Regions from separate parts of the Pseudoduganella aquatica genome, predicted to be linked through region 2. Evidence: predicted binding sites of a transcription regulator. Region 2 holds the regulator's gene; the other holds the start of a gene.
The links. Region 2 encodes LexA, which represses DNA repair genes until DNA is damaged. Its sites were predicted from a motif close to ACTGTATNNNNATACAGT; they were not measured.
Positions count from the first base shown of each region.

Region 1: a site for LexA is predicted at 9,594-9,611, ahead of recA (recombinase RecA). Genes of this name have one in related genera too.

Region 1 covers NZ_CP086370.1:6,431,705-6,446,660, forward strand. The annotation lists gene KT882_RS28680 (beta-barrel assembly-enhancing protease) at 1-415, opposite strand, end outside; gene moaC (cyclic pyranopterin monophosphate synthase MoaC) at 490-987, shown strand; gene KT882_RS28690 (flagellar brake protein) at 1,144-1,857, shown strand; gene KT882_RS28695 (pilin) at 1,938-2,435, opposite strand; gene KT882_RS28700 (FHA domain-containing protein) at 2,618-3,292, opposite strand; gene sucD (succinate--CoA ligase subunit alpha) at 3,360-4,241, opposite strand; gene sucC (ADP-forming succinate--CoA ligase subunit beta) at 4,255-5,424, opposite strand; gene KT882_RS28715 (DUF2889 domain-containing protein) at 5,493-6,065, opposite strand; gene KT882_RS28720 (phosphoethanolamine transferase) at 6,298-7,920, opposite strand; gene recX (recombination regulator RecX) at 7,889-8,365, opposite strand; gene recA (recombinase RecA) at 8,487-9,554, opposite strand; gene KT882_RS28735 (response regulator) at 9,715-10,407, shown strand; gene KT882_RS28740 (sensor histidine kinase N-terminal domain-containing protein) at 10,411-11,949, shown strand; gene KT882_RS28745 (DUF4212 domain-containing protein) at 11,942-12,250, shown strand; gene KT882_RS28750 (sodium:solute symporter family protein) at 12,247-14,295, shown strand; gene KT882_RS28755 (S9 family peptidase) at 14,373-14,956, shown strand, end outside.
Region 2 covers NZ_CP086370.1:5,413,426-5,428,381, reverse strand. The annotation lists gene KT882_RS24245 (tRNA pseudouridine synthase A) at 1-547, shown strand, start outside; gene KT882_RS24240 (phosphoribosylanthranilate isomerase) at 560-1,255, shown strand; gene trpB (tryptophan synthase subunit beta) at 1,236-2,471, shown strand; gene trpA (tryptophan synthase subunit alpha) at 2,518-3,315, shown strand; gene accD (acetyl-CoA carboxylase, carboxyltransferase subunit beta) at 3,417-4,289, shown strand; gene folC (bifunctional tetrahydrofolate synthase/dihydrofolate synthase) at 4,351-5,640, shown strand; gene KT882_RS24215 (SPOR domain-containing protein) at 5,663-6,778, shown strand; gene KT882_RS24210 (CvpA family protein) at 6,806-7,294, shown strand; gene purF (amidophosphoribosyltransferase) at 7,334-8,860, shown strand; gene KT882_RS24200 (cystathionine gamma-synthase family protein) at 8,911-10,155, shown strand; gene KT882_RS24195 (glutathione S-transferase family protein) at 10,250-10,876, opposite strand; gene lexA (transcriptional repressor LexA) at 10,892-11,548, opposite strand; gene KT882_RS24185 (RpnC/YadD family protein) at 11,647-12,687, opposite strand; gene rpsF (30S ribosomal protein S6) at 12,851-13,228, shown strand; gene priB (primosomal replication protein N) at 13,260-13,562, shown strand; gene rpsR (30S ribosomal protein S18) at 13,564-13,854, shown strand; gene rplI (50S ribosomal protein L9) at 13,888-14,340, shown strand; gene KT882_RS24160 (replicative DNA helicase) at 14,451-14,956, shown strand, end outside.

The DNA.
Region 1 (14,956 bases), 1.0 Mb from region 2:
CGATCTCGTGTCCCAGCACCGAAGCCAGTTCGGACTCGGACTGCGCCGCCAGCAGCAGCGCCGAGTGCACGGCGATAAAACCGCCCGGCAGCGCGAAGGCGTTGAGCTGGCCGTCGCGCACGGCGAAGAAGAAGTAATTGAAGCTGGCCTCGCCGCGCGCGCCCGGATGGGCCGTCACCAGCGTGTTGCCCAGCGAGTTCAGGTATTCGAGGATGGGCGCATCATCGAGATAATCCTTGTTGCTGCGAATGTCATACATGATCTCCTCGCCCAGCTTGCGCTCGATCAGCGGGGAGAGCTCCTGGCGCTCGGTGTCGCCGAGGCTGGGCAGGTTCAGGGGCTTGGACGGCAGCAGCTGCGCCTCGGCCACGCCGATAGGCGCGGCGAACAGCAGGGATGCAGCCAGGGGGAGCAAGCGCGGCAAAAAACGTTTTGATTTCACAATGATATGATACCTGTCGATACCTGCAACTGACTAACTATACCCCAATGACCAGCACTCCCACCCCAGACCAGCTGACCCACTTCGACACCACAGGCCAGGCCCACATGGTCGACGTCGGCGCCAAACAGGAAAACCACCGCACGGCCGTCGCCAGCGGCAGCATCCGCATGAAGCCCGAGACGCTGGCAATCATTTTAGCGGGAAGCGCGAAGAAAGGTGACGTCCTGGGTATCGCGCGCATCGCCGCCATCATGGGCGCCAAGCGCACCAGCGACCTGGTGCCCCTGTGCCACCCGCTGGCGCTGACCCGCGTGACGGTCGACTTCAGCACCGACGAAGCCAATTCCAGCGTGCACTGCCGCGCGCAAGTGGAAACCTACGGCAAGACCGGCGTGGAAATGGAAGCGCTGACCGCCGTCCAGGTCGGCCTGCTGACCGTGTACGACATGTGCAAAGCCGTCGACCGCGGCATGGTGATGACGGACATCCGCGTGATGGAAAAACACGGCGGCAAGAGCGGCGACTGGAGCGTGACCAGCTAAACCCTTGTGGCAGCTGCCATCTGCCGCGCAGCTGCGCGAAGACCTGAATCAGGGCATATGTTTTGGACAAAGGCTGATTTATTGCAATAGTGTAAAACTTTTACTGCCGGTATATAATTAAATTTATAGACATAGGCACAACAAAAGGGCGCACGAATGAGCAGTGGTACTCCGCCGGGTGAAGTCAAGCCGCAGGAATACGAGTTCGAGCAGATGAACCTGCAGGTGGGTGGCAGGATACAGTTCATCACGCACCGGACCGTCAAGCCTGTACAGCACTTTTCCACGCTGATCGGCTGGGTGAAGGACGAGTATATGATCGTCAAGGTGCCGTTCGAGAATGGTGCGCCGATTGCCGTCAACGATGGCGACAAGCTGACCATACGCGTGTTTTCGGGCGTGAACGTGTGCTCGTTTTCCGCCATCGTACAGCGCGTGTTCGGGCGGCCGCTGTTCTACGCCCACCTGTCCTTCCCCGAAAAAATCCAGGGCACCAGCTTGCGCACCGCGATGCGGGTGAAGGTGGATATCCCTGCCCAGCTCACCTGCGATGCGACTGGCAGCGTGTCGGTGTTCCTGGTGAACCTGAGCGTGTCGGGCGCGCTGATCGAGTCGAAGCGGCCGCTGGAGTCCGGCGATGCGGTGGTGGGACTGTCGTTCACGCTGATCGCGCAGCCCGGCAACCGGCAGGTGCTGGTGAATACGCAGGCCAGCATCCGCAATATCAATGTGATCAAGCCCGCCACTGCGGACAAGGCCGAAGTGTTTACCTACGGCGTGCAGTTCATCAACCTCGATCCCACCCACTACACCTTGCTGCAAAACCTCACCTACGAGGCGCTGATCGCCGACCGGCAGAAGATTGTGTAAGGACGAAAAAAAAACCTGGCCAAGGCCAGGTTTTTTTTCGCCGGCGCCGTAGCGCCGTTAGTGAATAATGCGATATCAGCTTATGGCGTTGCTGGAGCAGCAGCTATGTTGTTCTTCTCCAGCGCCGCTTTGACTGCCGTGTGAGTAATGGCCGAAGCATCCACGGCCCAGGTAGTAGCCGACGAACCTGCCGCGACGTTTGGCGTGAACTTCACGGCCAGCTCGTCAACACCGGATGCGATACCCTTGGCGAAAGTCATGGTGATGATGCCAGCGCCAGACACGGTAGCGCTCTTAACTTCTTTGGTAGGCGTGAAAGCCGAGTCCAGAGGCACGCCGCCCTTGCCGGAATTGCAATCGGTCGCAATGCCACCAGCTTCTTGAGCGCACAGAGCAACTGCGGTTTTCAGCGAATCAATCGACGACAGCGCGTTTGCCGCTTTTGCTTTGGCGGTGTAGTCGCTGTAGGCTGGGATCGCTACAGCAGCCAGGATGCCGATAATGGCCACAACGATCATCAGTTCGATCAGGGTGAAACCGGCTTGTGCTTGTTTCTTCATCATTTTCATGGATTTCATTTTATTGCTCCTCAAGAGGTGAACTGGTTGTTTGGTGCCACACTTGAGTTAGAGCAATTGCTGTGCCAGGCCTGAAAACCGGCTTTTGGACCGGATTTCTGCCAATTTTCGTCACTTTTGCTTCCTGGAACTGACGATTTTTGTCAGCTCGGCTGTCAAAGTTTGGCAGCTGACGATTTTTGTCAGGCGAAATCTTGTTTGAATGCCATTTGCGTGCCGCTCAGGTCGAGCACGTCGCCGTCTTGCAGGCGCTGCGGCTGCTTGCCCAGCGGCGTGCCGTTGACCGTGGCGATGGCCTCGCCTTCGGCTTGCGCCACCGCATAGCCGTCCGGCGCGCGCGAAATGACGATGACCTGCACGCCGGGCCGGCCCAGCGTGGTGAGCGGCTTGGTCAGCGGCAGCTGCTTGCCGGCGTTGGCGCCGTTCAGCACTTCGATGCGGCCCAGCACGGCGGCCGGCTGGGGCATGGCAGCGGCTGCGGCCAGCGGCGCCGGCGCCGGGCGGCGCGGGGCGGCAACCGGGACCGTGGCGCCCTCGCTGGCCGGGACAGCCCCCGGGACCGGGCGCACGCCGTCCGCCAGGTATTCAATCCTGTACTTGGCAATCTTGATGCTGTCCTGGTGTTGCAGGAAATGCTTGCCCACGCGCTGGCCGTTGACAAAAGTGCCATTGGTGCTGCGCAGGTCTTCCAGGAAGGATTCGTCGAGGATGGTGGTGATGACGGCGTGCTCGCCGCTGACGGCGGCATGGTCCAGCACGATGTCGTTGCGGCTGCGGCGGCCTATGCTCATGCGCTCCCGGCTCAGCGGGACTTCCTGCTCAACCACGCCGTCGCGCGAAATGATGATCTTCCCCAAACCTACCCTCCGGACAATAAAAAACGGGGAGCCGTAGCTCCCCGTTATTATTCACTAAAAGAGTGAATTACAGCATTGCTTTCAGCAGACGCGCCATTTCGGACGGGTTCTTGGTGACGGTAATGCCGCAGGCTTCCATGATTTCCAGCTTGGCTTGCGCGGTGTCTGCGCCGCCGGAGATCAGCGCGCCGGCGTGGCCCATGCGCTTGCCCGGAGGAGCGGTAACACCAGCGATGAAGCCGACTACTGGCTTCTTCATGTTGTCCTTGATCCACAGAGCAGCGTTGGCTTCGTCTGGACCGCCGATTTCGCCGATCATGATGACCGCGTCGGTATCCGGATCGTCGTTGAAGGCCTTCATGATGTCGATGTGCTTCAGACCGTTGATCGGGTCGCCGCCGATACCAACTGCCGACGATTGGCCCAGGCCCAGAGCGGTCAGCTGTGCAACTGCTTCATAGGTCAGGGTGCCCGAACGGGAAACCACGCCGATGCGGCCCTTGCGGTGGATGTGGCCTGGCATGATGCCGATCTTGATTTCGTCTGGGGTGATCAGACCTGGGCAGTTAGGGCCCAGCAGCAGGGTTTTCGAGCCGGCTTTGGCCATGCGGTCCTTCAGGGCCATCATGTCGCGGACAGGAATGCCTTCGGTGATGCAAATGGCCAGATCCATTTCGGCTTCCACGGCTTCCCAGATGGCGGCAGCTGCGCCTGCTGGTGGGACGTAGATCACGGAAACGTTGGCGCCGGTTTCTTTTTTCGCTTCGGTAACGTTAGCGAAAATTGGAATGCCTTCGAAGTCTTCGCCGGCTTTCTTCGGGTTCACGCCTGCGACGAAGGCATTTTTGCCGTTCGCGTATTCGCGGCACATACGGGTGTGGAACTGGCCGGTCTTGCCGGTGATGCCTTGGGTGACGACTTTGGTGTCTTTATTGATCAGAATGGACATGTTGATTCCTTAATTAAGCTTGACCGGCTGCAGCGGCGACGACGCTCTTGGCTGCGTCTTCCATGGTGTCGGCGGCGATGATAGGCAGACCGGAATCGGCCAGCATCTTCTTGCCCAGGTCTTCGTTGGTGCCCTTCATGCGCACCACCAGAGGCACTTTCAGCGAAACGGCTTTCGATGCGGTGATCACGCCTTCGGCGATCACGTCGCAACGCATGATGCCGCCGAAGATGTTCACCAGGATAGCTTTCAGCTCTGGGTTCTTCAGCATGATCTTGAACGCTTCGGTGACTTTCTCGGCAGTTGCGCCGCCGCCCACGTCCAGGAAGTTGGCCGGCTCGCCGCCGAACAGCTTGATGGTGTCCATGGTGGCCATGGCCAGGCCGGCGCCGTTGACCAGGCAGCCGATGTTGCCGTCCAGGGAGATGTAGGCCAGGTCGAATTTCGAGGCTTCGACTTCAGCTGGATCTTCTTCGTCCAGGTCGCGGTAAGCGACGATTTCCGGCTGGCGGAACAGGGCGTTGGCGTCGAAGTTGAACTTGGCGTCCAGGGCGATGACTTTGCCCGAACCGGTCAGGATCAGCGGGTTGATTTCGGCCAGCGATGCGTCGGTTTCCCAGTAGGCTTTGTACAGGCCTTGCAGGTTGGTGACGGCGTCGGCGATCGAACCTTCCGGTACGCCGATTTTCGCGGCGATGCCGGCGGCTTCAGCGTCGGTCAGGCCGACGGCTGGGTCGATGGCGATGGTGTGGATCAGTTCTGGATGCGATTCAGCCACTTCTTCGATGTCCATGCCGCCTTCGGAGGAAGCCATCAGGACTACGCGCTGGGTAACACGGTCGGTCACCAGGGAAACGTACAGTTCCTTCTTGATGTCCGCGCCTTCTTCGATCAGCAGGCGGCGCACTTTCTGGCCTTCCGCGCTGGTCTGGTGGGTAACCAGCTGCATGCCCAGGATCTGGTCAGCGTATTCTTTGACTTGTTCCAGCGACTTGGCCACTTTCACGCCGCCGCCTTTGCCGCGGCCGCCAGCATGGATCTGCGCCTTGACTACCCAAACCGAACCGCCCAGCGTCTCGGCAGCTTTGACTGCTTCGTCTACGGACAGGCACGGGATACCGCGCGGAACCGTCACTCCGAATTTTCGGAGGATTTCTTTGCCTTGATACTCATGGATTTTCATGCTGGCTTCCCTTTTGATTAAAACTGATGTTGAAAGTTGATATGTATAAAACGAGGATGGTGCGTGCGCTAGGCCAACTCGGGCTTGCTCGCTACCCAGCGCGGGTAAAACCGGGCAACTGCCCCGCCATCGGTACGCAGGGCGTGGCACTTGTCGAGCTGGAAAGGCTTTTCATGCGGAACGTTGTCGCTAGCCGCATCATGCGTCGGCCAGACATCGTTAGCGAAGGCCTGGACTGCCGCCGTTGGCAGGATCTGGGCCAGTTCCGTCAGATGGGTGCACCCGGCGACGCCAGAGAGGCGCTGCTTGAGTTCATGCCGGAACCCCTTCATCAGGTTCAGTCCCACCAGGGCCGCGTACGCCGGGCCGATGGTGTTGCAGAAACCAGGATAGGGAACCGCGTCAGAAACGGCTTCGGCGGCAACGATGGTCAGTTGGCGGTCTACCGTAATGCGCAAGGAGAGGTCGTGCAGGGGCGTGCCGCCTTCGCGCATGCCGGAGGCGAGCTTGGTGGCGTTAACTTTGATGTCGGTGATACGGGCGTCAAGATCCCATAGGCCATCCTCGCGCGCGAACGCCTGGATGTCTATAGCGCGCGTGTGCCGCAGCGCACGTCGGGAGACTGGAGTTGACAGGGACATAAGACCGATGCCGCTTGCGCGGCAAAAATTAGTAAGCAGCCTTGCACTATTCTCTTAACAAGAATGCACGTTGCCGCAGCTTCTACGGACAACCACCGCACCCGCGGTGCTGCAAAAACCCCAAAAGTGTAGCACACCCCGGCGCGAGTTGCGACGTGGCATATGTTAATTAGCGACTTTTCATGAGCCCACGCGGGCCGCCGCCATGCTAGCCCCGGGGCTGTCCCCGGCCTTATTTCAGGCTCTCGTAGGGCGCGCTGGGGCCGCTCAGTTCCAGCGTCACCGGGCGCGGACCTGGCTGGTACATGGGCGACGCAAAACTGGCGCGCGCGTCGCTGCCCTGCCACGCCACGGCGCCCAGTTCCAGCACCGAGGCGAACATGCTGGCGTGGCCGACCGGCTTGGCGCGGTTGGCCTGCAAGGCGGCCACCACCGCCGGATAGGCCTGGCGGTAAGGCGCGTTCATCCACACCAGCAAGGGCACGTGGGTGTCGTAGCGGGTGGGGCCGGGCTGGGCGTGCATGAAGAGCTGACGCTGGTCGTCGAACAGGTTTTCGCCGTGGTCGGAGGTAAACACCAGCACGGCCGGGCGCTGCTCGGCCTGCAGCACCGCGATCATGCGGGCCAGGAAGCGGTCGGTCTCGACCACCGTGTTGTCATAGGAATTGATGGCCTCGGCCTTGTTCTTCGGCAGCGGATTGTCGACGCCGGCGTCACTCAAGGTGGGATGGAACACGCGCGAGGCGCCGCTGTAGCGTTCCTCGTACGGAATGTGGCTGCCTATCATATGCAGCACCAGGAACTGGCGCGGCCCGGCCTGGCGCACGAAGGAGGTGAACATCGGCAGCAGGTTGTCGTCGGTGCGCAGGTGGAAGTCCATGCTGTTGCGGGCATATTCCCGCACCTCGGCGCTGGCGCCGTAGACGGACACCTCCTGGTTGGACAGCCAGGCGGTACGGAAACCGGCTTCGCGGAAGGTGGGGACCAGCGTGGCGCGCTGCTTGCCCGTCGCATGGCTCACGATGGCAGGCATGGCATAGCCGGTCCAATTGGCGGTGGACGCCACGTCGGGGAAGGACAGCAATTGCGGCCCCAGCGCGGCCAATCCGGGCGTGGTGTTGCGCGCGTAGCCGTTGATGCCGAGATGGTCGCTGCGCAGGCTTTCGCCCACCACCAGCACCACCAGCATGGGCGCGTCGCCCACGCTGGAACGGCCCTGCACGCTGGCAAAACCGGCCCCGGCGATCGCGCGCTCGTAGCCGGTCACGCGCCACAGCGAGGCCGCCAGGCCGCTGGGGAAAGCCAGGTTGATGGTGGATTGTTCCAGCAGCGGCGGCAGGCGCACGGCGTGGCCCACGGCCTGGCGCGCCACCAGGGCCAGCATTACCGGCATCAGGCAGCAGGCCAGCAGGCGCTTGCGCGCGGCCGTGTCCAGCCGCCAGCCGGGGCTGATGGAAAAGGCCAGCCACAGGTAGAGCAGCAGGCTGAGCGGCACCAGCCACAGCTTCCAGCCAAAGGAGGCCAACACCTGCGCGCTCATGGCCAGCCCGGTGTTGAGCGCGGAGGACAGCAGCGCGTCGCCGGGCACGCTGCCGTAGGCCAGGGTCAGATAGCAATACGGGCCCACCAGCAGCGCCAGCGGCGTCCACAGCAGGAAATAGCGGCGCACGCCGGGCACCAGCACCAGGGGCGCGGCCAGCAGCAGAAGGGAGAAGGCCAGCAGGGCCAGCGCGTCGCTGGCGCCTTGGACGTGGTCGGTATTTAGAACGGCCCAGCTGGGCAGCCATAGCCAGGCCGCCAGCAGCAGGGCCTTCAGGGCGTCGCTACGCGCCGCCACCGAGGCCGTCCAGCTCATCGAGGTCCACGCCTTTCATGGCGGTCTGGATGGCGCGCTGGGAGAAGCCGCGCTGCAGCAGGAAGCGCATTTGCTTGCTGCGCTCCTGGGCGTCCTGCGGCAGAGCGCCGAATTTGCGGCGCCACACTTCGCAGCAGCGCGCCGTTTCGTCTTCGGCCAGGCCGGCCTTCAATTCGCTCAGCGCTTCGCCCTTGATGCCGTGCTGTTGCAGTTCGGCCACAATGCGGCTGTTGCCGTAGCGCGCGGCGCGGCGGTGGATCAGCGATTCGGAGAAGCGTTCTTCGGACAGCCAGTTGTTTTTTTCGAGGAAGTCGAGCAGGGCTTCGATGTCGTCGCCCTCCTCCGCATGGCGCGCCAGCTTGCGCGCCAGCTCCATGCGGCTGTGCTCGCGCGCGGACAACAGTCGCAGCGCGCGCGCTTTCAGGCTGATGGGAGGCAGAGGCATGATGGGAATTCGGTGGTTCGCCGGCTTGGCGGGTTACGCGGCCTTGCCGCTAACCCGCCCTACGCAACTACAACGTAGGGCGGGTTAGACGCGCAGCGGCGTAACCCGCCGCACAGCCAGCTTACTCGACGGCTTTGAGCTTGGGCGCCGGCTCGGCGCCCAGGGGTGGCAGCTCGCGCACGCCCAGGGAAGCGCGTACCTTGTTTTCGATTTCGTGCGCCAGTTCCGGACGCTCCACCAGGTAGGTGCGGGCGTTGTCCTTGCCCTGGCCGATGCGCTCGCCGTTGTAGCTATACCAGCTGCCGGACTTCTCGACGATTTTCGCTTCCACGCCCAGGTCGATGATCTCGCCTTCGCGCGAGGTGCCCGCGCCGTACAGGATGTCGAAGTGCGCTTCCTTGAACGGCGGCGCGATCTTGTTCTTGACGACCTTGACCTTGGTTTCGTTGCCGATCACCTCGTCACCCGACTTGATGGAGCCGGTGCGGCGAATGTCCAGGCGCACGGAGGCGTAGAACTTCAGCGCATTGCCGCCGGTGGTGGTTTCCGGCGAACCGAACATTACGCCGATCTTCATGCGGATCTGGTTGATGAAGATAACCAGGGTGTTGGTACGGTTGATGGAACCGGTCAGCTTGCGCAGCGCCTGGGACATCAAACGGGCTTGCAGGCCCGGCAGCGAGTCGCCCATGTCGCCTTCGATCTCGGCGCGCGGCGTCAGCGCGGCGACCGAGTCGACCACCACCATGTCCACGGAACCGGAGCGCACCAGCGCGTCGCAGATTTCCAGCGCCTGTTCGCCGGTGTCCGGCTGCGAAATGAGCAGCTCGTGCAGGTTCACGCCCAGCTTTTGCGCATAGCCCACGTCCAGCGCGTGCTCGGCGTCGATAAAGGCGCAGGTGCCGCCCAGTTTCTGCATCTCGGCGATGGTTTGCAGCGTCAGCGTGGTTTTACCCGACGATTCCGGACCGTAGATTTCCACCACGCGGCCACGCGGCAGGCCGCCTACGCCCAGCGCGATGTCCAGGCCCAGCGAGCCGGTGGAGACCACTTGCACTTCTTCGATCGGCGCGCTGGCGTCCATGCGCATGACCGAGCCCTTGCCGAACTGCTTTTCAATTTGTGCCAGTGCTGCGGCAAGCGCCTTGGCTTTTTCGCCTGCGGGTACTGCGCCTTTTTTGTCGTCCATGATGATCTTTCGGCAAGTGGTTTAGTCGATTCAGGTGGTACTGTATAAAAAACCAGTGCTTTTTGCAAGCATTGTTTTCAATCGCGTTTGAGGCGGATCAAAAACTGGCCCCCTTGAGTAAAATGAAACACAATGGGGGCTTCTGCAACCGGGTGACATTATGCGTATTTTACTTGCCGAAGACGACAGCGTCCTGGCCGACGGGCTGACCCGCTCGCTGCGCCAGTCCGGCTATGCGATCGATTATGTAAAGAACGGCCAGGAGGCGGACACCGCCCTGGCCACCCAGGAGTTCGACCTGCTGATACTGGACCTGGGCCTGCCCAAGCTGTCCGGGCTGGAGGTGCTGCGCCGCCTGCGCGCGCGCTCCTCGCTGCTGCCGGTGCTGATACTGACGGCGGCCGACTCCATCGAGCAGCGCGTGAACGGCCTGGACCTGGGCGCGGACGACTATATGGCCAAGCCCTTCGCGCTGTCCGAGCTGGAGGCGCGGGTGCGCGCACTGACCCGGCGCGGCCAGGGCGGCGGGTCGGCCATCATCAAGCACGGCCCGCTCAGCTACGACCAGGTGGGCCGCAGCGCCTATATCAACGACCAGATGCTGGACCTGTCGGCGCGCGAACTGGGCCTGCTGGAGGTGCTGCTGGCGCGCACCGGGCGGCTGGTGTCCAAGGAGCAGCTGGTGGACCACCTGTGCGAGTGGGGCGAGGAAGTGAGCAACAACGCCATCGAAGTCTATGTGCACCGGCTGCGCAAGAAGATCGAAGTGGGCGGCGTGCGCATCGCCACCGTGCGCGGGCTGGGCTACTGCCTGGAAAAGTTCAGCGACACGCCGCGCGGCGAAGCCAAGTAAGCCGTGGGCGAGCGCGAGGCCGCAGCAGCCAGCCAGCAGGACCAGGACGACCTGTCCTGGCAGGAGCCTGCCGGCGCCGTCAAGGAGGACGACATCCAGCACTCGCTGTTCGGCGAGATCCTGGACTGGATGCTGGCCCCGCTGCTGCTGCTGTGGCCGATGAGCATCGCCATCACCTACCTGGTGGCCAAGTCCATCGCCAACCAGCCCTTCGACCATGCGCTGGAAGACAGCGTGACCGTGCTGGCGCAGCAGATCCACGAAGTGAACGGCAAGCTGGCGCCGCGCCTGCCCGGCTCGGCCCGCGACATCCTGCGCGCGGACGACGTGGACAGCGTGTACTTCCAGATCGCCGGCCCCGACGGCGCCTACGTGGACGGCGACCGCGAGCTGGCCGCGCCGCAGGAGGAAGACCGGGCCAAGCCCGGCATGGTACAGTTCCGCAACGGCAATATGCACGGCACGCCCATCCGCATCGCCTACTCATGGGTGGCGCTGGAGGACCAGGGTGCCGAGGAGTCGCGCGTGGCGCTGGTGCAGGTGGCCGAGACGCTGGAAAAACGCGCCAAGCTGGCCAATGAAATCATCAAGGGCGTGATCCTGCCGCAGTTCATCGTGCTGCCCATCGTACTGGCCCTGGTGTGGTTCGCGCTGGCGCGGGGGCTGTCGCCGCTGGCCCAGCTGCAGGAACGCATCCGCGCGCGCAGCTCGGACGACCTGAGCCCCATCGATTCGCGCCAGGTGCCGGAAGAGATCACGCCGCTGGTGCGCTCGCTCAACGAGATGCTGGCCCGGCTGTCGCTGTCGATCGAGATGCAGAAGCGCTTCATCGCCGACGCCGCACACCAGATGAAAACCCCGCTGGCGGGCATGCGCATGCAGTCCGAGCTGGCGCTGCGCCAGACCGACCAGGGCGAAATCCACCGCTCGCTGGAGCAGCTGGCGAAGAGTTCGGAGTCGGCCACGCGGCTGGTGAACCAGCTGCTGGCCCTGGCGCGCGCCGAGAACCAGCCGCAGGCCGGCGCCGCGCTGCTGCCGGTGGACCTGGCCGAGCTGGCGCGCAGCGCCGTGCGCGACTGGGTGCCGGCCTCCTTCAACTACCGCATCGACCTGGGCTTCGAGGCCCCGGCCACGGGCGAGGTGCCGATCGAGGGCAACCCGACCATGCTGCGCGAGATGCTGTCCAACCTGATCGACAACGCGCTGCGCTACACGCCGGCCGGCGGCGCCGTCACCGTGCGCGTGCGGCGCTCCGAGCACGAGGGCGTGGTGGAGGTGGAGGACACCGGCCCCGGCATTCCGCCGGCCGAGCGCAGCCACGTGTTCGAGCGTTTCTACCGCATCCTCGGCAGCAGCGCCGAGGGCAGCGGCCTGGGGCTGGCCATCGTGCGCGAGATCGCGCAGCAGCACGGCGCCGACATCGACATTTTCAGCAACCCGCGCAGCAACAACGCCAAGCTGCCCGGCAGCTTGTTCCGCCTGATCTTCCCGCTGCGCGCGCCCGACGACGAACCGCCAGCAGACGAGCCCCATTATGGATGACACCACCAGCACCGCCGCCAGCACTGCGGCAGCGTCCCTGCGCGCGCGGCGCGAGCAGCACTGGCGCCGCACGCGCCGCCTCACCGCCGCCCTGCTGCTGCTATGGCTGGCCACCAGCTTCTGCGCCGTCTTCTTCGCGCGCGAGCTGACCGGGCTGATGCTGTTCGGCTGGCCGCTGTCCTTCTACCTGGCGGCGCAAGGCGCCTCGCTGGTCTACCTGGCCATCATAGGCGGCTACGCCTGGCGCATGCGCCGGCTCGACCAGCAGTTTGCCGCCGCCGCGCAGGGAGGGCAGGCATGAACGCCAAGCCCAGCTACTTCCGGCGCCTGTCGCGCTACTACCTGCTGTTCTCGGCCGGCTTCGCGGGCTTCCTGGTGGCGCTGTCCATGCTGGAGAAGGAAGGCATGCCGCGCGTCTGGATAGGCTACCTGTTCATGCTGGCCACCATCACGCTGTACGCCGCCATCGGCCTGGTCAGCCGCACCTCCAACGTGGCCGAATACTATGTCGCGGGGCGGCGCGTGCCGGCCATGTTCAACGGCATGGCCACCGCCGCCGACTGGATCTCGGCGGCCAGCTTCATCAGCCTGGCCGGCACGCTCTACCTGCACGGCTTCGACGGCCTGGCCTACGTCATGGGCTGGACCGGCGGCTACTGCCTGGTGGCGCTGCTGATCGCGCCCTATCTGCGCAAGTTCAGCCAGTACACCATCCCCGACTTCCTGGCCGCGCGCTACGGCGGCCCGCACCACGGGCGCTACGTGCGCATCATGGCGGTGGCGGCCACCATCATCATCTCCTTCATCTACGTGGTGGCGCAGATCTACGCGGTGGGCCTGATCGCCTCGCGCTTTACCGGCGTGGATTTCTCGGTCGGCATTTTCCTCGGCCTGGCCTCCATCCTGGTGTGTTCCTTCCTGGGCGGCATGCGCGCCATCACCTGGACCCAGGTGGCGCAGTACATCATCATTCTGGTGGCGTTCCTGCTGCCGGCCATGTGGCTGTCGGCCAAGCACAGCGGCAACCCCATCCCGCAGGTGGCCTACGGCAAGCTGCTGCCCACGCTGGGCGCGCGCGAAGCCAGCCTGGCGCACGACCCGAAGGAACAGGAGGTGCGCGCCATCTTCCGGCAGCGCGCCGACGACTACGGCCAGAAGCTCGACGCCCTGCCCGCCAGCTGGGACGCCGGCCGCATCGACGCGCAGCGCCGTCTGGACGCGGTCAAGCAGCGCAACGTCACGCTGCTGGACATCCGCGCGGCCGAAAAAGCCTTGATCAACTACCCGAAGACCGTGGAGGAAGCGGCCGCCGCCTGGGAGGCCGCGCGCGCCTACAACCTGCGCCGCGCCGCCGCGCCCGCGCCGCACGCCGAGCCCTTCGTGGCGCCGGACATCGCGCAGTCCGACCAGAAGCGCAACAACTTCCTGGCGCTGGTGTTCTGCCTGATGGTGGGCACGGCCGCCCTGCCTCACATCCTGATGCGCTCCTACACCACGCCGTCTGTGCATGAAACCCGGGTGTCGGTGTTCTGGACGCTGTTCTTCATCCTGCTGATCTACCTGACCATTCCGGCGCTGGCGGTGCTGGTGAAGTTCGACGTCTACACCGCGCTGGTGGGCAGCGACTTCTCGCGCCTGCCAACCTGGGTGTCGTACTGGGCCAATGTGGACAAGCTGCATCCGCTCATCAGCATCGTGGACGTGAACCACGACGGCCTGGTGCAGCTGGCGGAAATCGCCATCGACGGCGACGTGCTGGTGCTGGCCACGCCCGAGATCGCGGGCCTGCCCTATGTGATTTCCGGCCTGGTGGCGGCGGGCGGCCTGGCCGCCGCGCTGTCCACGGCGGACGGCCTGCTGCTGGCCATCTCCAACGCCCTGTCGCACGACATCTACTACCGCATCGTCGACCCCAGCGCCTCCACGCAAAAGCGCGTGACCATCTCCAAGCTGCTGCTGCTGGCGGTGGCCTTCATCGCCGCCTACGCCGCGTCCACCAAGCCGGCCGACATCCTGTCGCTGGTGAGCGCCGCCTTCTCGCTGGCCGGCTCCACGCTGTTCCCGGCGCTGGTGCTGGGCGTGTTCTGGCCGCGCGCCAACCGCCACGGCGCGGTGGCCGGCATGGTGGCCGGCTTCGGCGTGTGCCTGTATTACATGGTGCACGCCAACCCCATCCTGGGCGGCAGCGCGGCCGGGCAGTGGTTCCACATCGCGCCGGTCTCCGCGGGCATCTTCGGCGTGCCCGCTGGCATGCTGGTGATGGCGGTGGTCAGCCTGCTGACGCCCGCCCCGGGACGCGACACCACTGCGCTGCTGGCGCATGTGCGTGCGCCGGAGCAGGGCTAGGCAAACCTTCAGACAAATGTTATTGTAGGGAAATTGATTAATTTGCAATTGTTCTTTTCGCCTATTTAACATTGACCATGTCCACATCCCTGCCACTGCGTACCGCCCTCGCCTGCCTCGTTTCCGCCCTGATGGGGGCCGCCTCCATCGCGCCGGCTTATGCCGCCGCGCCGCCTGCCGAGCATTTCTTCGACAATCCCAGCTTCAGCAACCCCAAGCTGTCCCCGGACGGCAAGTACGTGGCCTTCAAGGGCAGCGTCGACGGCGGCCGCACCGCGCTGTATGCGCTGGACCTGGCCAGCCGCAGCATCAAGGGCGTGGCCAAGTTCGGCGACGTGGACATCGATAACTTCGAGTGGGTCAACCACGAACGCCTGGTGTTCGACACGCGCGACAGCAAGGCGCCCGTCGGCGACCGCACCAACGCCCCCGGCATGTTCGCGGCCAATGTGGACGGCAGCGGCTACCGCATGCTGGTGGACCGCAGCTACACGCCGGCTTCCGAAACGGGCAGCATGATCAAGCAGCGCGCGCTGCCCTACAACACCTTCCTGCTGGACCAGCAGGGCGCGCAGGACAGCGAGTCTATCTATGTGCGCCGCGCCGAATGGAACGAGGCCACCTGGGACCTGGAAAACTTCGACCTGCTGCGCCTGAACAC
Region 2 (14,956 bases):
GCCCTACGACCCCGCAGCGGCAGAAGGCAATCCGCCGCTGCACACCGCTCAGGACTTCCACGCCCGCTTCAGCGCCCGTTCCCGCACTTACCATTACCTCTTGCACAACCACCAGGTGCGCTCGCCGCTGCTGGCCGGCCGCGCCGGCTTCACGCACCGCCCGCTGGACGTGGAACGCATGCGCGCCGCCGTGCCCGCGCTGATCGGCGAGCACGACTTCACCACCTTCCGCGCCGCGCACTGCCAGGCCAAGACCCCGGTCAAGCAGATGCACGAGATCCGCATCGAACGCCATGGCGACCTGATCGTGTTTACCTTGCGCGCCAGCGCCTTCCTGCACCACATGGTGCGCAACCTGGTGGGCTCGCTGGTCTACATCGGCGCCGGGCGCGAGGAGCCGGAATGGCTGGGCCGGCTGCTGGCCATGAAGGACCGTTCCAAGGCCGCGCCCACCTTCATGCCGGACGGCCTCTACCTGGCCGACATCGAATACGACGACAAGTGGGGCCTGCCGCAAGAGAGCGCGCGCCCGCTGCCATGGTTTTAAAAGGATAAGCGCATGCACCGCACCCGCATCAAGATCTGCGGCCTGACCCGCGAAGAAGACCTGGCCGCCGTGGTGGCCGCCGGCGCGGACGCCGCCGGTTTCGTGTTCTACGACAAAAGCCCGCGCTACGTCACGCCGCAGCGCGCCGCCGAGCTGATGGCGGGCCTGCCGCCCTTCGTCACCGCCACCGGCCTGTTCGTCAACGCCACGCCGGAGCAGGTGGCCGAGACCGTGCGCATCGCCCCGGTGGGCCTGCTGCAATTCCACGGCGACGAGACCGCCGAACAGTGCGCGGCCGCCGCCGAACTGGCAAACCGCCCCTATTTGCGGGTATTTCGCGTCAAACCCGACACGTCGCCGGACGATTTGCTAGAATACGAAACACAATGCCGTGCATCCAGCAGGCTGTTTTCGGGCCTCTTGCTCGATACCTGGGTGGATGCCTACGGCGGCGCAGGAAAGGTTTTCGATTGGTCACTCGTTCCAAAAGATCTCGCGCATCGGGCCGTTTTGAGTGGTGGCTTGAGCGTACTCAACGCGACTGGCGCGGTGGCTCAGCTACGCCCCTACGCGGTTGACATCAGCAGTGGTGTCGAAGCGTCCAAGGGCATAAAAGACGCCCACAAGATCGCCGCCTTCGTGCGCGCGGTCCGTGCGGCCGATGCCACCATTGAGAGAGATCCGCACCATGAAAGACCAAGTAGCTAACGCGCTGTTCCACGCCTCCGACTACCATCTGCCGGACGCCAAGGGCCATTTCGGCCCCTACGGCGGCGCCTTCGCCGCCGAAACCCTGACCTTTGCGCTGGCCGAGCTGAACGCCGCCTACGAGCACTACAGCAAAGACCCCATCTTCCTGGACGAGTTCCGCTACGAGCTGAAGCACTTCGTCGGCCGTCCGTCGCCCATCTACCACGCCAAGCGCTGGTCCGGGCAGGCCGGCGGCGCGCAGATCTACTTCAAGCGCGAAGACCTGAACCACACCGGCGCGCACAAGATCAACAACGTGATCGGCCAGGCTTTGCTGGCGCGCCGCATGGGCAAGAAGCGCATCATCGCCGAGACCGGCGCCGGCCAGCACGGCGTGGCCACGGCCACCATCTGCGCCCGTTTCGGGCTGGAGTGCGTGGTCTACATGGGCAGCGAGGACGTCAAGCGCCAGGCGCAGAATGTGTACCGCATGAAGCTGCTGGGCGCCACCGTGGTGCCGGTGGAGTCAGGCTCCAAGACCCTGAAGGACGCGCTCAACGAAGCCATGCGCGACTGGGTCACCAATATTGAAAACACCTTCTACATCATCGGCACCGTAGCCGGCCCGCACCCGTATCCGATGCTGGTGCGCGATTTCCAGTCGGTGATCGGCGAGGAGTGCCTGGTGCAGATGCCGGAAATGACCGGCCGCCAGCCGGACTACGTGGTGGCCTGCATAGGCGGCGGCTCCAACGCCATGGGCATTTTCTATCCGTATATCGACCAGAAGCAGGTGCAGCTGGTGGGCGTGGAGGCGGCGGGCGAGGGCCTGGACAGCGGCAAGCACGCGGCCTCGCTGACCAAGGGCTATCCGGGGGTATTGCACGGCAACCGCACTTATCTGCTGCAGGATGACAACGGCCAGATCATCGAAACGCACTCGGTCTCGGCCGGCCTGGACTATCCGGGCGTGGGGCCGGAACATGCCTACCTGAAGGACAGCGGACGCGCGCAGTACGTGTCCATCACGGACGAGGAAGCGCTGCAGGCCTTCCACGATTGCTGCCACATCGAGGGCATCATTCCCGCGCTGGAATCGTCGCACGCGCTGGCCTACGCGGCCAAGCTGGCGGCCACGCTGCCGAAGGACAAGATCGTGCTGGCCAACCTGTCGGGCCGTGGTGACAAGGACATGCATACAGTAGCGGAGCGCATGGGCTTGAAATTCGGGTAATCCCGGTTTCGTCCCATCCACGCCCACTACTGATAAGGAAATGAATATGTCCCGTATTGCACCAACTTTCGCCGCCCTGAAAGAACAGAAAAAAACCGCCCTGGTCACCTTTATCACCGCAGGCGACCCCGGCCCCGATGAAACCGTTCCGCTGATGCACGCCATGGTGGCGGGCGGCGCCGACATCCTGGAACTCGGCGTGCCGTTTTCCGACCCCATGGCCGAAGGCCCTGTCATCCAGCGCGCCTGCGAGCGCGCGCTGGTGTTCGGCGTCGGCATCCGCGACTGCTTCGAGTATGTGCGCGAGTTCCGCAAAACCAACCAGACCACGCCGGTGGTGCTGATGGGCTACGCCAATCCCATCGAGCGCATCGGCCAGCAAGCCTTTATCGCCAACTCGCTGGAGGCGGGCGCGGACGGCGCCATCGTGGTGGACTATCCGCCCGAAGAGTGCGAGGAATTCGCCGCGCAGATGCGCGCGGCGGGCCTGGACCTGATCTTCCTGCTGGCGCCCACCTCGACCGAGGAGCGCATTGCCCAGGTGGCCAAGGTGGGCGGCGGCTTCAGCTACTACGTGTCGCTGAAAGGCGTGACCGGCGCCGGCAATATCGACACCGTGGAAGTGGCCGAACGCCTGAAGGCTATCCGCAAGCACGTGCAGCTGCCGATCGGCGTGGGCTTCGGCATCCGCGACGGCGCCACCGCCCGGGCCGTGGCCGAAGTGGCGGACGCGGTGGTGATCGGCAGCCGCATTATCCAGGAGATCGAGAACGCGCCAAAAGGCGCTGCGCCGGCCGCCGTGCAGGCCTTTGTTTCGGGCATCCGCAGCGCGCTGGACGCCTGAAAATCTCACGATCGTGCGGAAAGTTGTCCTGGTGTAAAGTTCGACAGTGGCGGCTAAAACAGCTACACTGCCGCCACTGAATTGTGCATTAGGAGAAATTTATGAGCTGGTTGGAAAAATTGCTGCCACCGCGCATCCAGCGTTCCGAAGCTGCCGCACGCAAGACCATGCCTGAAGGCCTGTGGGTCAAATGCCCATCGTGCGAGGCAGTGCTGTACCGTACCGATCTGGAATCGAACCTGCACGTTTGCCCCAAGTGCGACCACCACATGCGCATCCGCGCGCGCGAGCGCCTGGACGGCCTGCTGGACGCCGGCGGCCGTTATGAAATCGGCCAGGAAGCCCTGCCGGTCGACACGCTGAAGTTCAAGGATAGCAAGAAATACCCGGACCGCCTGAAGCAGGCCATGGAAGCCACCGGCGAGACCGATGCGCTGATCGTCATGGGCGGTGCCATCATGAGCCTGCCGGTTGTGGTGGCGTGTTTCGAGTTCGAATTCATGGGCGGCTCCATGGGCTCCGTGGTGGGCGAGCGCTTTGCGCGCGGCGCCCAGGTGGCGCTGGAGCAGAAAGTGCCGTTCATTTGCATCACCGCCACCGGCGGCGCGCGCATGCAGGAAGGCCTGCTGTCGCTGATGCAGATGGCCAAGACCACTTCCATGCTGACCAAGCTGTCCGAGAAGAAGCTGCCGTTCATCTCGGTGCTGACCGATCCGACCATGGGCGGCGTGTCCGCCTCCTTCGCCTTCATGGGCGACGTGGTGATCGCTGAACCGAAGGCGCTGATCGGCTTCGCCGGCCCGCGCGTGATCGAGAACACGGTGCGCGAAAAGCTGCCGGAAGGCTTCCAGCGCGCCGAGTTCCTGGTGCAAAAAGGCGCCGTCGACATGATCGTCGACCGCCGCAAGATGCGCGAAGAAATCGCCCGCCTGCTGGCGCTGTTGCAAAGCCAGGCCGTCGAAGTGCTGGCCTAAGAAACACCCGGGGCAGGGTCCAGCGGACCCGGCCCCACCTCCCGCCTGGAATACCTCCCCGATGTCTACTCTCCCGACTACTTTGCCCGCCTGGCTGGCGCTGATCGAATCGCGCCACGCTGTCACTGAAATCAATATGGGCCTGGACCGCGTGCGCGCGGTCAAGGAGCGCATGGCGCTGGCCTTCAGCTGTCCGGTCATCATGGTGGCCGGCACCAACGGCAAGGGGTCGACCTGCGCCATGCTGGAGTCCATCCTGCTGCGCGCGGGCTACAAGGTGGGCTTGTACATCAAGCCGCACTTCCTGGATTTCAACGAGCGTGCCCGGGTCAACGGCGATCTGGCCAGCGACGAGGCCCTGGTGGCCAGCTTCAATGTGGTGGAGGCCGCGCGCGGCGACACCATGCTGACGTATTTCGAGTTCACCACGCTGGCCATCATGCATCTGATGGCCAACTCGGGGCTGGACGTGGCGATACTGGAAGTGGGCCTGGGCGGCCGCCTTGACGCGGTGAACGTGATCGATGCGGACGTGTCCATCGTCACCAGCGTGGATATCGACCATACCGACTACCTGGGCGATAACCGCGAGCAGATCGGCTATGAGAAGGCCGGCATTTTCCGCTCCGGCAAGCCAGCGATCTGCAGCGACCCGGTGCCGCCGAAGTCGCTGATCGATTACGCCGAGGGCATAGGCGCGGACCTGTGGCTGATGGGCCGCGATTTCAATTACTCGGGCGACAAGCAGCAGTGGAACTACGGCGGCCGCAGCCAGCGCCGCAACTCGCTGGCTTACCCCAGCCTGCGCGGCGCCAACCAGCTGCTGAACGCGTCGGCCGTCCTGGCCGCGCTGGAGGCGCTCAAGCTCGAGCTGCCGGTGGGCGCGCAGGAAGTGCGCACCGGCCTGGTGACGGTGGAGCTGCCGGGCCGCTTCCAGGTGCTGCCGGGCCGCCCGACCGTCATCCTGGACGTGGCGCACAATCCGCACGCCGCTTCCGCGCTGAACCAGAACCTGGGCAATATGGGCTACCACCCGTACACCTTCGCCGTGTTCGGTTCGATGCACGACAAGGATATCGACGGCGTGATCAAGGCCATGTCCGAGCATGTGGACCACTGGTGCCTGGCCACGCTGCCGTCGCCGCGTTCGGCTTCGGGCTCGGAACTGGCCGCCAAGGTGCAGCTGATCCAGGAAGACCGGCCCGAGCGCACCGTGAACATATTCGACGATCCGGCACAAGCTTTTGCAAATGCGATGAGCCGTGCCAGCGAGAATGATAGAATTGTGGTCTTCGGATCGTTCCTGACCGTTGCCGGCGTCATGGCAGCGCGAAAATCCGCACTTCACTGACATCACCGACTGAAAACCACGCATGGGCTTGTTCTCGAAACTCAGCAAAAACAAGCAGGAAGCCGCTAGCCAGGATAGCGGCTATTACACCAGCGCAGCCGACAGCTCCGCGCTGGAACTGGCCAAATCCAAGCGTGCCAGCGCAGCCGACCGCGACGGCGGCGCGCGCCGCACCCGCGCGCGCGACGCCGCTCCGGATCCGGTCTTGCCTGAAAAGAAACGCGCGCGCCGCCGCCTGGTAGGCGCGATCGCGCTGGCGCTGGCCGTCGCGGTGGGCCTGCCCATGCTGCTGGACTCCGAGCCCAAGCCGCTGGCGTCCGATATCGCCATCCAGATTCCATCCAAGGACAAGCCGGCCGACGCCGCGCCAGCCGCCGCCGTTCCCGCGTCGCGCGTGGACGCGGCCGATGCGCTCGACAAGAGCGAGGAAATTGTCAAGGATGCACCGGCCGCCCACGCGCCCGCCGCCAAGCCGGCTGCCGTGGCGACGCCCGCCGCGCCGATTGCTGCGCCGGTGCTTGCTCCCGCCATCGCCCCCGTCCTGGCCGCTGCGCCGCAAGCCGCCGAAGCGAAACCGCATGCCGACGCGGCCAAGCCGGCCAAGGACAGCGTCAAGGAAAGCCTGAAGGAAAGCAGCCGCGCCGCCGAGGCCAAGCTGGAGGCCGACGCGAAGGCCAAGGCGGAAGCCAAAGCCAAGGCCAAGGCCGAGGAAATCCGGCACGCCAAGGCGGAGGCCGACGCCAAGGCGGAAGCGGACGCCAGGGCGGAAGCCAAGGCCAAGCTGGACGCCAAGCGCGCCGCCGAGGCCAAGCTGGCCGAGAGCAAGCACGCCAAGCCGGAGACCGAAGCCAAGCCGAAGTCCGAGGACGCCGCGCGCGCCATGGCCATCCTGGAAGACAAGCCCTCGGACACCAAGTACCTGGTGCAGGTGGCCGCCGTGGCCACGCAGGAAAAAGTGGACGAGTTGCAGAGCAAGCTCAAGGAAGCGGGCATCAAATCCTTTACGCAGAAGGTGACCACGGCCAGCGGCGCCCTGACCCGCATCCGCGTGGGGCCGTTCCCGAACAAGGAAGAAGCCGAAAAAGTGCGCGCCAAGCTGAGCAAGATCGGCCTGAGCAGCAGCCTGGCCACTTCCTGACCGACATGACCGCAGGGCTGCGCTGACGTGACGCTATTCGATTACCTGGTGATATTCGTGCTGATCGCCTCCGTTGTCATCAGCACCATGCGCGGCCTGGTCAAGGAAATGATTTCATTGGCCAGCTGGATCGTGGCTTTCGTGGTGGCCAACGCCTACGGCGCGCAGCTGGCGCAGATGCTGCCGGCGATGGTGCCGGGCGAGGTGGTGCGCCTGATCCTGGCCTTTATCGTACTGTTCATCGGCGTGCGCATCTTGATGGGACTGCTGGGCATGGCGGTCGATGCGCTGATCAAGGCGGGCGGCCTGAGCCTGGCGGACCGGGGCCTGGGCGGCCTGTTCGGCCTGGGGCGGGGCCTTGTAATCGTGCTGGCCGCAGTCATATTGTGCGGGATGACCACGATACCGCAGCAGGATTTCTGGAAGAACGCGCTATTGAGTCCGCTCGCGGAGACCGGTGCGCGCACCGTGAAACCATTCCTGCCCGCTGCCTTTGCGCAGCATGTGCAATTTTAGAATTCTTTAAATCCGTAGTACCAGTCCAGGAGCACTACCATGTGTGGCATCGTCGGCGTCGTATCCCATCAACCCGTCAATCAAATGCTGTATGACGCCTTGCTGCTGCTGCAGCATCGCGGCCAGGACGCAGCGGGCATCGCGACCAATCACAGCAGCATGTTTTCCATGCACAAGGCCAACGGCCTGGTGCGCGACGTCTTCCGCACGCGCAATATGCGTTCGCTGCAAGGCACCACCGGCATCGGCCACTGCCGCTATCCTACCGCCGGCTCGTCCAGCGAAGAGGAAGCGCAGCCGTTCTACGTCAACGCGCCGTTCGGCATCACGCTGGCGCACAACGGTAACCTCACCAACTGGGAACAGTTGAAAGAGGAAATGTTCAAGAACGACCGCCGCCACATCAACACGGACTCCGACTCGGAAGTGCTGCTGAACGTGCTGGCGCATGAAATCCAGACCGCCACCACCGGCCTGAACCTGGACCCGGACGCAATTTTCAAGGCCGTCACCGTGCTGCACCGCCGCGTCAAGGGCGGCTACGCCGCCGTGGCGCAAATCGCCGGCGTGGGCCTGCTGGCCTTCCGCGACCCGAACGGCATCCGTCCGCTGTGCCTGGGCATCAACGAAACGCCGGAAGGCACCGAGTACCTGATCGCCTCCGAATCGGTGGCGCTGGAAGGCATGGGCTTCCGCTTCGTGCGCGACGTGGAACCGGGCGAAGCCATCTTCATCGACGCCGACAAGAAGCTGCACGCGCGCCAGTGCGCCGACAACCCGCAGCTCAATCCCTGCGTGTTCGAATTCGTCTACCTGGCCCGTCCGGATTCCGTCATCGACGGCGCCTCGGTGTACGCCACCCGTTTGAAAATGGGCGAGTACCTGGCCGACAAGATCAAGCGCGAAATCCCGGACGGCGAAATCGACGTGGTCATGCCGATTCCCGACTCGTCGCGTCCGGCCGCCATCCAGCTGGCGCTGCGCCTGGGCGTGGAATACCGCGAAGGCTTTATCAAGAACCGCTACATCGGCCGCACCTTCATCATGCCGGGCCAGGCCGCGCGCAAGAAGTCCGTGCGCCAGAAGCTGAACGCGATTCCGCACGAATTCAAGGGCAAGAACGTGCTGCTGGTGGACGACTCCATCGTGCGCGGCACCACCTCGCGCGAGATCGTGCAGATGGCGCGCGACTCCGGCGCCAAGAAGGTGATCTTCGCTTCCGCCGCGCCGCCGGTGATCTACCCTAACGTGTACGGTATCGACATGCCGACGCGCGACGAGCTGATCGCCTATGGCCGCACGACGGAAGAAGTGTGCAAGGAAATCACGGCCGACTACCTGGTGTACCAGGACATCGACGCGCTGAAGCAGTCCATCACCGACGTCAATCCCAAGCTGACCAAGTTCGAGGCGTCGTGCTTCGACGGCATCTACGTGACCGGCGACGTGTCGCCCGACTACCTGGACAAGCTGGAATACAACCGCCACCATCCGAAAAAGCCGGCGGCCGCGGAGGATGCGGGCCGGACGCAGCTGAATTTGAACGCGGCCACCACCGAAGGGTGATGTCCCAGCCCGGCCGCCAAGCGCGCCGGGCTTTTTTTTGACTTGAGATCATGACAGAAAAGAAAAATTACGGTTTCACCACCACCATCCTGCACAACGACCGCCAGAAGGGCATCGAGCACGGTTCGCTGCACAAGCCGGTGCACACCTCGGTGGCCTTCGGCTACGGCGACGCGCGCCAGCTGGCCTCGGTATTCCAGGGCAAGGAGCCGGGCTTCCGCTACGGCCGCCAGGGCAATCCCACCGTGTCCGCGCTGGAAGACAAAGTGAACAAGATGGAGCAGGGCGTGGCCACCTTGTGCTTCGCCACCGGCATGGGCGCCATCGGCGCCGTGTTCCAGGCGCTGCTGCGCGCAGGCGACCATGTGGTCTCGTCGTCCTTCCTGTTCGGTAACACCAACTCGCTGTGGCAGACGGTGGCGGGGCAGGGCGTGGCGGTTGATTTCGTGGATGCGACCGACGTGGACTATGTGGCTGCGGCCATTCAGCCGAACACCCGCATCGTCTTCGTCGAGACCATCGCCAATCCGCGCACGCAGGTGGCGGACCTGAAGCGCATCGGCGAGCTGTGCAAGGAGCGCGGCATCCTCTACATCGTGGACAACACCATGACCACGCCCTACCTGTTCCAGCCGAAGACGGTGGGCGCGGGCCTGGTGATCAATGCGCTGACCAAGTCGATCGGCGGCCACGGCAACGCGCTGGGCGGCAGCCTGACCGACACCGGCGCCTACGACTGGACGCAGTTCCCGAATATTTTCGAGAACTACAAGAAGGCGGCGCCGGCGCAGTGGGGCATCACGCAGATCCGCGCCAAGGGCTTGCGCGACTTCGGCGCCTCGCTGGGACCGGAAGCGGCGCACCACATCGCCGTGGGCGCGGAGACGCTGGCGCTGCGCATGGAGCGCACCTGCGCCAACGCCAAGGCGCTGGCCGAGTTGCTGGAAGCGGACGAGCGCGTGGCGGCGGTGTACTACCCGGGTCTTCAGTCGCACCCGCAGTACGCCATTGCCTCGGCACTGTTCCGCGCGCACGGTTCGCTGCTGAGCTTTGAGCTGAAGGACGGCATCGACTGCTTCGATTTCCTGAACCGACTGAGGCTGGCGATTCCGGCCTCCAACCTGGGCGATACGCGCACGCTGATCATTCCGGTGGCGCACACCATTTTCTACGAGATGGGTGCGGAACGCCGCGCGTCGATGGGCATCGCGGAGTCGCTGATACGCGTGTCCGTCGGCATCGAGGATACGGCCGATTTGCTGGAAGATTTCAGCTGCGCGCTGGAGGCCTGCTAAGGCGGCGGGTTACGGTGCTGCGCACCTAGCCCGCCCTACGTTGCGGGGCTGGACTGGTAGGACGGGTTAGGCGGAACGCCGTAACCCGCCATGCTTACCAGGGCTGCGCGCCTTCCATCTGATAAGGATGGCGCCAGCCGGGCAGGGCCGCGATGCGGTCCAGCCAGGCCTGTACGCGCGGCGGGTAGTTCACATTGGCCTGTTCGGGCCAGTACAAATAACCGCAGATGGAAAAGTCCGCCATGCTGACGCTGTCATCGAGCAGGAAGGCGCGGCCGTCGGCCAGTTCATTGTCCAGGCGCTCGATGTCCGCGTTGAAACGGTTGCGGAACCAGGGCAGCACGGTGCCTGCGTAAGCCTCGGGATCGAACTTCTGGCCGTAGCGCAGGTGCGCCATGGAGAAACCGATGCGGTTCGCTTCCCAGAACAGCCACTCGCGCACGCGCTCCAGGCGCTGCTGCGTTTCACCGCCGTAGGCTTTCAGATGTTCCGCCAGGTGCAGCAGGATGGCGTTGGACTGCACATAGGCGCGGTCCCCATGCACCAGCAGCGGCACCTCGCCATATTTGGCCAGGCTGCGGAAAGGCTCGGGGCGCGCGGCGCGCTCCAGGCGCAGATCGATTTCCTCGTACTCATGCGGCACGCCGGCCACTTCCATGGCCAGCTTGACCTTGTAGCTGTGGCCGGACTCGCAATTGCCGTAAAGCTTGAAGCTCGCCATGCTGCCGTCCGCCGGTTAATGCCAGCTGCGGAGCAGGCCGACCGCCAGGCCTTCCAGTGCGAACTCCTCCGCTTCCGGATCAACGGTGATCACTTTGAAATCCGGGTTTTCAGGGAACAGTTCGACGGTCGAACCGGTCTTCTTGTAGCGCTTGACCGTGACTTCGTTGCCGATGCGGGCCACCACGATCTGGCCGTTCTTGGCGCTGTCCACCTTTTTGACGGCCAGCAGGTCGCCGTCCATGATGCCGATGTCGCGCATCGACTCGCCGCGCACTTTCAGCAGGTAGTCGGGCTTGGCTGAGAACAGGGAAGGGTCTACGCTGTAGCTGGTTTCCAGGTTTTCCTGGGCCAGGATGGGCGAGCCGGCGGCCACGCGGCCGATCAGCGGCAGCGACATCATATTGGATGCGGCGGCAGCGGCGGCGTGCGCCAGTTTGGTGGCGGCCGATTCGGCGTGCGCACCCAGCAGGCGAATGCCGCGCGAGGTGCCGGCGGCGATCTCGATGGCGCCCTTGCGCGCCAGGGCCTGCAGGTGTTCCTCGGCGGCGTTGGCCGATTTGAAGCCCAGCTCGTTGGCGATTTCGGCGCGGGTGGGAGGGAAGCCGGTATTGTCGATGGCATCCTTGATCAGATTGAGAATTTGTTCCTGGCGTGCGGTGAGCTTGATCATGGTGCGTTAGCTCTGAGAGCTGTGGATATAGACAGACTGTATTTTTGTACAGTGCGCGAGCTAATGCAAGGGATTTTGTTGATATGTGCGAAATATTTTCATGCAATCGGCCCGATGACCTCCTCCAGCGAGCCTGCCTGCAGTATTTTGTCTTCCCAAGTATTCAATTCTTCCGGTTTGGCGTGGGAGATGCGCAGTTCGGCACTGGCGGAAAGTGGCCCGAAACGCAGCTGCAGCAGCTTGCGCACCACGGCGCGCCGGCCTTCCTCGCGGCCTTCCTCCCGACCCTCCTGCAAACCCACCTCCCGACCCTCCTGCAAACCCACCTCCCGGCCTTCCTGCAAACCCACTTCTCTGCCTTCCTCCAAGCCTTCTTTGCGGGCCCGGTCTTTGGCCATGCGTATCATAAGGTTCTCGAACGGCATTTCCTTGCTCCTGTTGAGTTCGTCAATCCGCACGGCCAGCTGGTCTTGCAAGTCGCCGGGGATCTTCATCATCCAGTCTAGTACATTGAAAAGATCGAGTATGCGTTGCGGGTCCCAATGCCGCGCATACATTAATGAGGTCAGCATTGCCTTGGATTCGAAGCGTTTCCTGGGCTCGTGGCGGGTGCGCAGCGTCATCAGGTGGGCGGCGGTCAGCAGGGCGAAAGCGTTGTTGCTGGCCAGTAGCCGGTCCAGATGCGGCCAGAAGTCCAGCAATTTGACTGTGGGGAAATATATGGCGGCTTCGCAGCCGAACAGTTCGCATTGGAAGCAGTCCGGCCGCCAAGAGGGGGACGGGTCGGCCAGTACCACCAGCGTCGCGATCGGGCAGCGGAAACGGTCGTAGAGGCGGTAGTAGTAGGTAAAGATGCGTTCGGCGAAGTCTTTTTCCCTGGCGCGCTGGATCGCCAGGTGCAGGTAGAGCAGCCTGGCATCGCCGTCCTTGCCGGTGACGCGCACCAGTTTGTCTATCCTGCGCTTGCCGAGCCTGGCGTCGCGCACCACCTGGGCCAGCTCCTGGTCAAGGAAGCTGTAATCCCGGCGCCAGTCGATGGCGTCATGGACGCGCGGGAAGAAGAACGCCATGAATTCGCGGAAATACGCCATCACGGCGTTTTTCCAGGGCGTGTCGTAGTCGTCGGTGGCTGGGCTCATGGGGTCAGCATGCCTGTCGCCGGGGCTGCCGGCCTTGCGCAAGCGCAAGCTGGGCGGCTGCTTGATTTTTCAGCGGAAAGGCGCTATAGTCGCGGGCTTACCTCTTCCCACACCCGTCTTGACGCCGGGGTGGGCTATATTCACAGTCCTTAAGGGAGTTTTCATGCGTCACTATGAAATCGTATTTATCGTCCATCCGGACCAAAGCGAGCAAGTGCCCGCGATGATCGAACGTTACAAAGCCAGCGTGACCTCGCGCGGCGGTAATGTACATCGCGTGGAAGATTGGGGCCGCCGTCAAATGGCTTACTCGATCCAGAAACTGGCTAAAGCACACTACATCTGCATGAACATCGAGTGCGACAACGAGACCCTGGTCGAGCTGGAAACCGCATTCAAATTCAATGATGCTGTTCTGCGTCACCTGACCGTGAAAATGAAGAAAGCGGAAACCGCTCCTTCGCCGATGATGAAATCGGTACAACGTGAAGACGCGGCCAAGAGCCATCGCGCCGAAGCCCAAGCAGCTGCAGCGGCCTAAGGGTCAAGTTTTTCATTGACCAGGAACTGAACTGAACCAGCTACAGGTAAACGCCCTCATCACCGAACGGGACACCATCAGGTACACCCCCGCCGGCATGCCGATCGTGACTGCAGTCTTGCAGCACAGCTCGCAGCAGATGGAGGCAGGCATCGCCCGTTTGACCGAATTCGAGATCCCCGCCCTGGCGGCAGGCGATCTGGCAAAACGGTTCAACGACGCGCCCCTGGGCGGCATTTATCAGTTCACAGGATTCCTGGCCAAGAAAAACCGCAATAGCAGAAGCCTGGTGTTTCACATCATTGATTTTAGTTTATTAGATACAGGAGCCTAAAATGGCATTCGGTAAAAAGTTCGACAAAAACAAGCTCAAGCTGAAAGAAAAGCGCAAGCAACAGAATCCTCTGTTCAAACGTAAGAAGTTCTGCCGCTTCACCGCCGCAAACGTAGAGCAAGTGGACTACAAAGACGTAGACACGCTGAAAGATTTCGTCCAGGAAAACGGCAAGATCATGCCAGCACGCCTGACCGGCACCAAGGCGCACTACCAGCGCCAAGTTGACACCGCAATCAAGCGCGCTCGTTATCTGGCCCTGCTGCCGTACACCGATCTGCACCACGCTTAATTAGCGCCGTCAGATTAGAAACTGGAGAGAACTATGCAAATCATTCTGTTGGAAAAAGTTGTTAACGTCGGCAACCTGGGCGACGTGGTTAAGGTCAAGGACGGCTACGCACGTAACTTCCTGATCCCGCAAAAGCTGGCCCGCCGCGCCACCACCGCCGCTGTTGCTGAATTCGAAGCAAAGCGCGCTGAACTGGAAAAAGCTGCCGCCATCAAGCTGGCCGCTGCCCAAGCCCAAGGCGAGAAACTGAACGGCATGACCGTGACCGTTTCGCAAAAAGCTGGTGTTGACGGCCGTCTGTTCGGTTCCGTGACCAACTTCGACATCGCTGAAGCCCTGACCAAAGCTGGTTTCGCTGTTGAAAAGGCTGCCGTGCGCATGCCTAACGGCCCGCTGAAAGTCACCGGCGAACACGCCGTGTCGGTATCGCTGCACACCGACGTCGTGGTTGACGTGACCGTTGCTGTGGTTGGCGAAGCTGCCTAAGTTTTTGTTGTAGAGAAATCTACGGCGAGACTGTTGTACATGTAAAAAAGCCGGGCTTGCCCGGCTTTTTTATTTTTTGCCCTTGCACCGAAGCAGGTATAATTCGCGCCATGAACACCCCCTCCGATCCACAGGTAGATTCGCTACGCATTCCGCCGCATTCCATCGAAGCAGAACAGTCCGTCATCGGCGGCCTGCTGCGCGACAATGCCGCGTTCGACCGTATCGCGGATTTCATGAATCCCGACGATTTCTACCGCTATGATCACCGCATCATCTTCGAACAGATCGTCCGCCTGATCAACGGCTCCAAGCCGGCCGACGTGCTGACCGTGTTCGAAGCGCTGTCCATGCTGGGCAAGGCGGACGAGGTGGGCGGCATGGCCTATCTGAACGCGATGGCGCAGAACACGCCCTCGGCCGCCAATATCCGGCGCTACGCCGAGATCGTGCGCGACCGCGGCATCCTGCGCCAGCTCATCACCGTGGCCGACGAGATTTCCGGCCAGGCCTTCAGCCCGCAGGGCAAAGAGGTCAAGCAGATGCTGGACGAGGCCGAGTCCAAGATTTTCGCCATCGCCGAGCAGGGCGCCCGCGGCGCCCAGGGCTGGCTGCC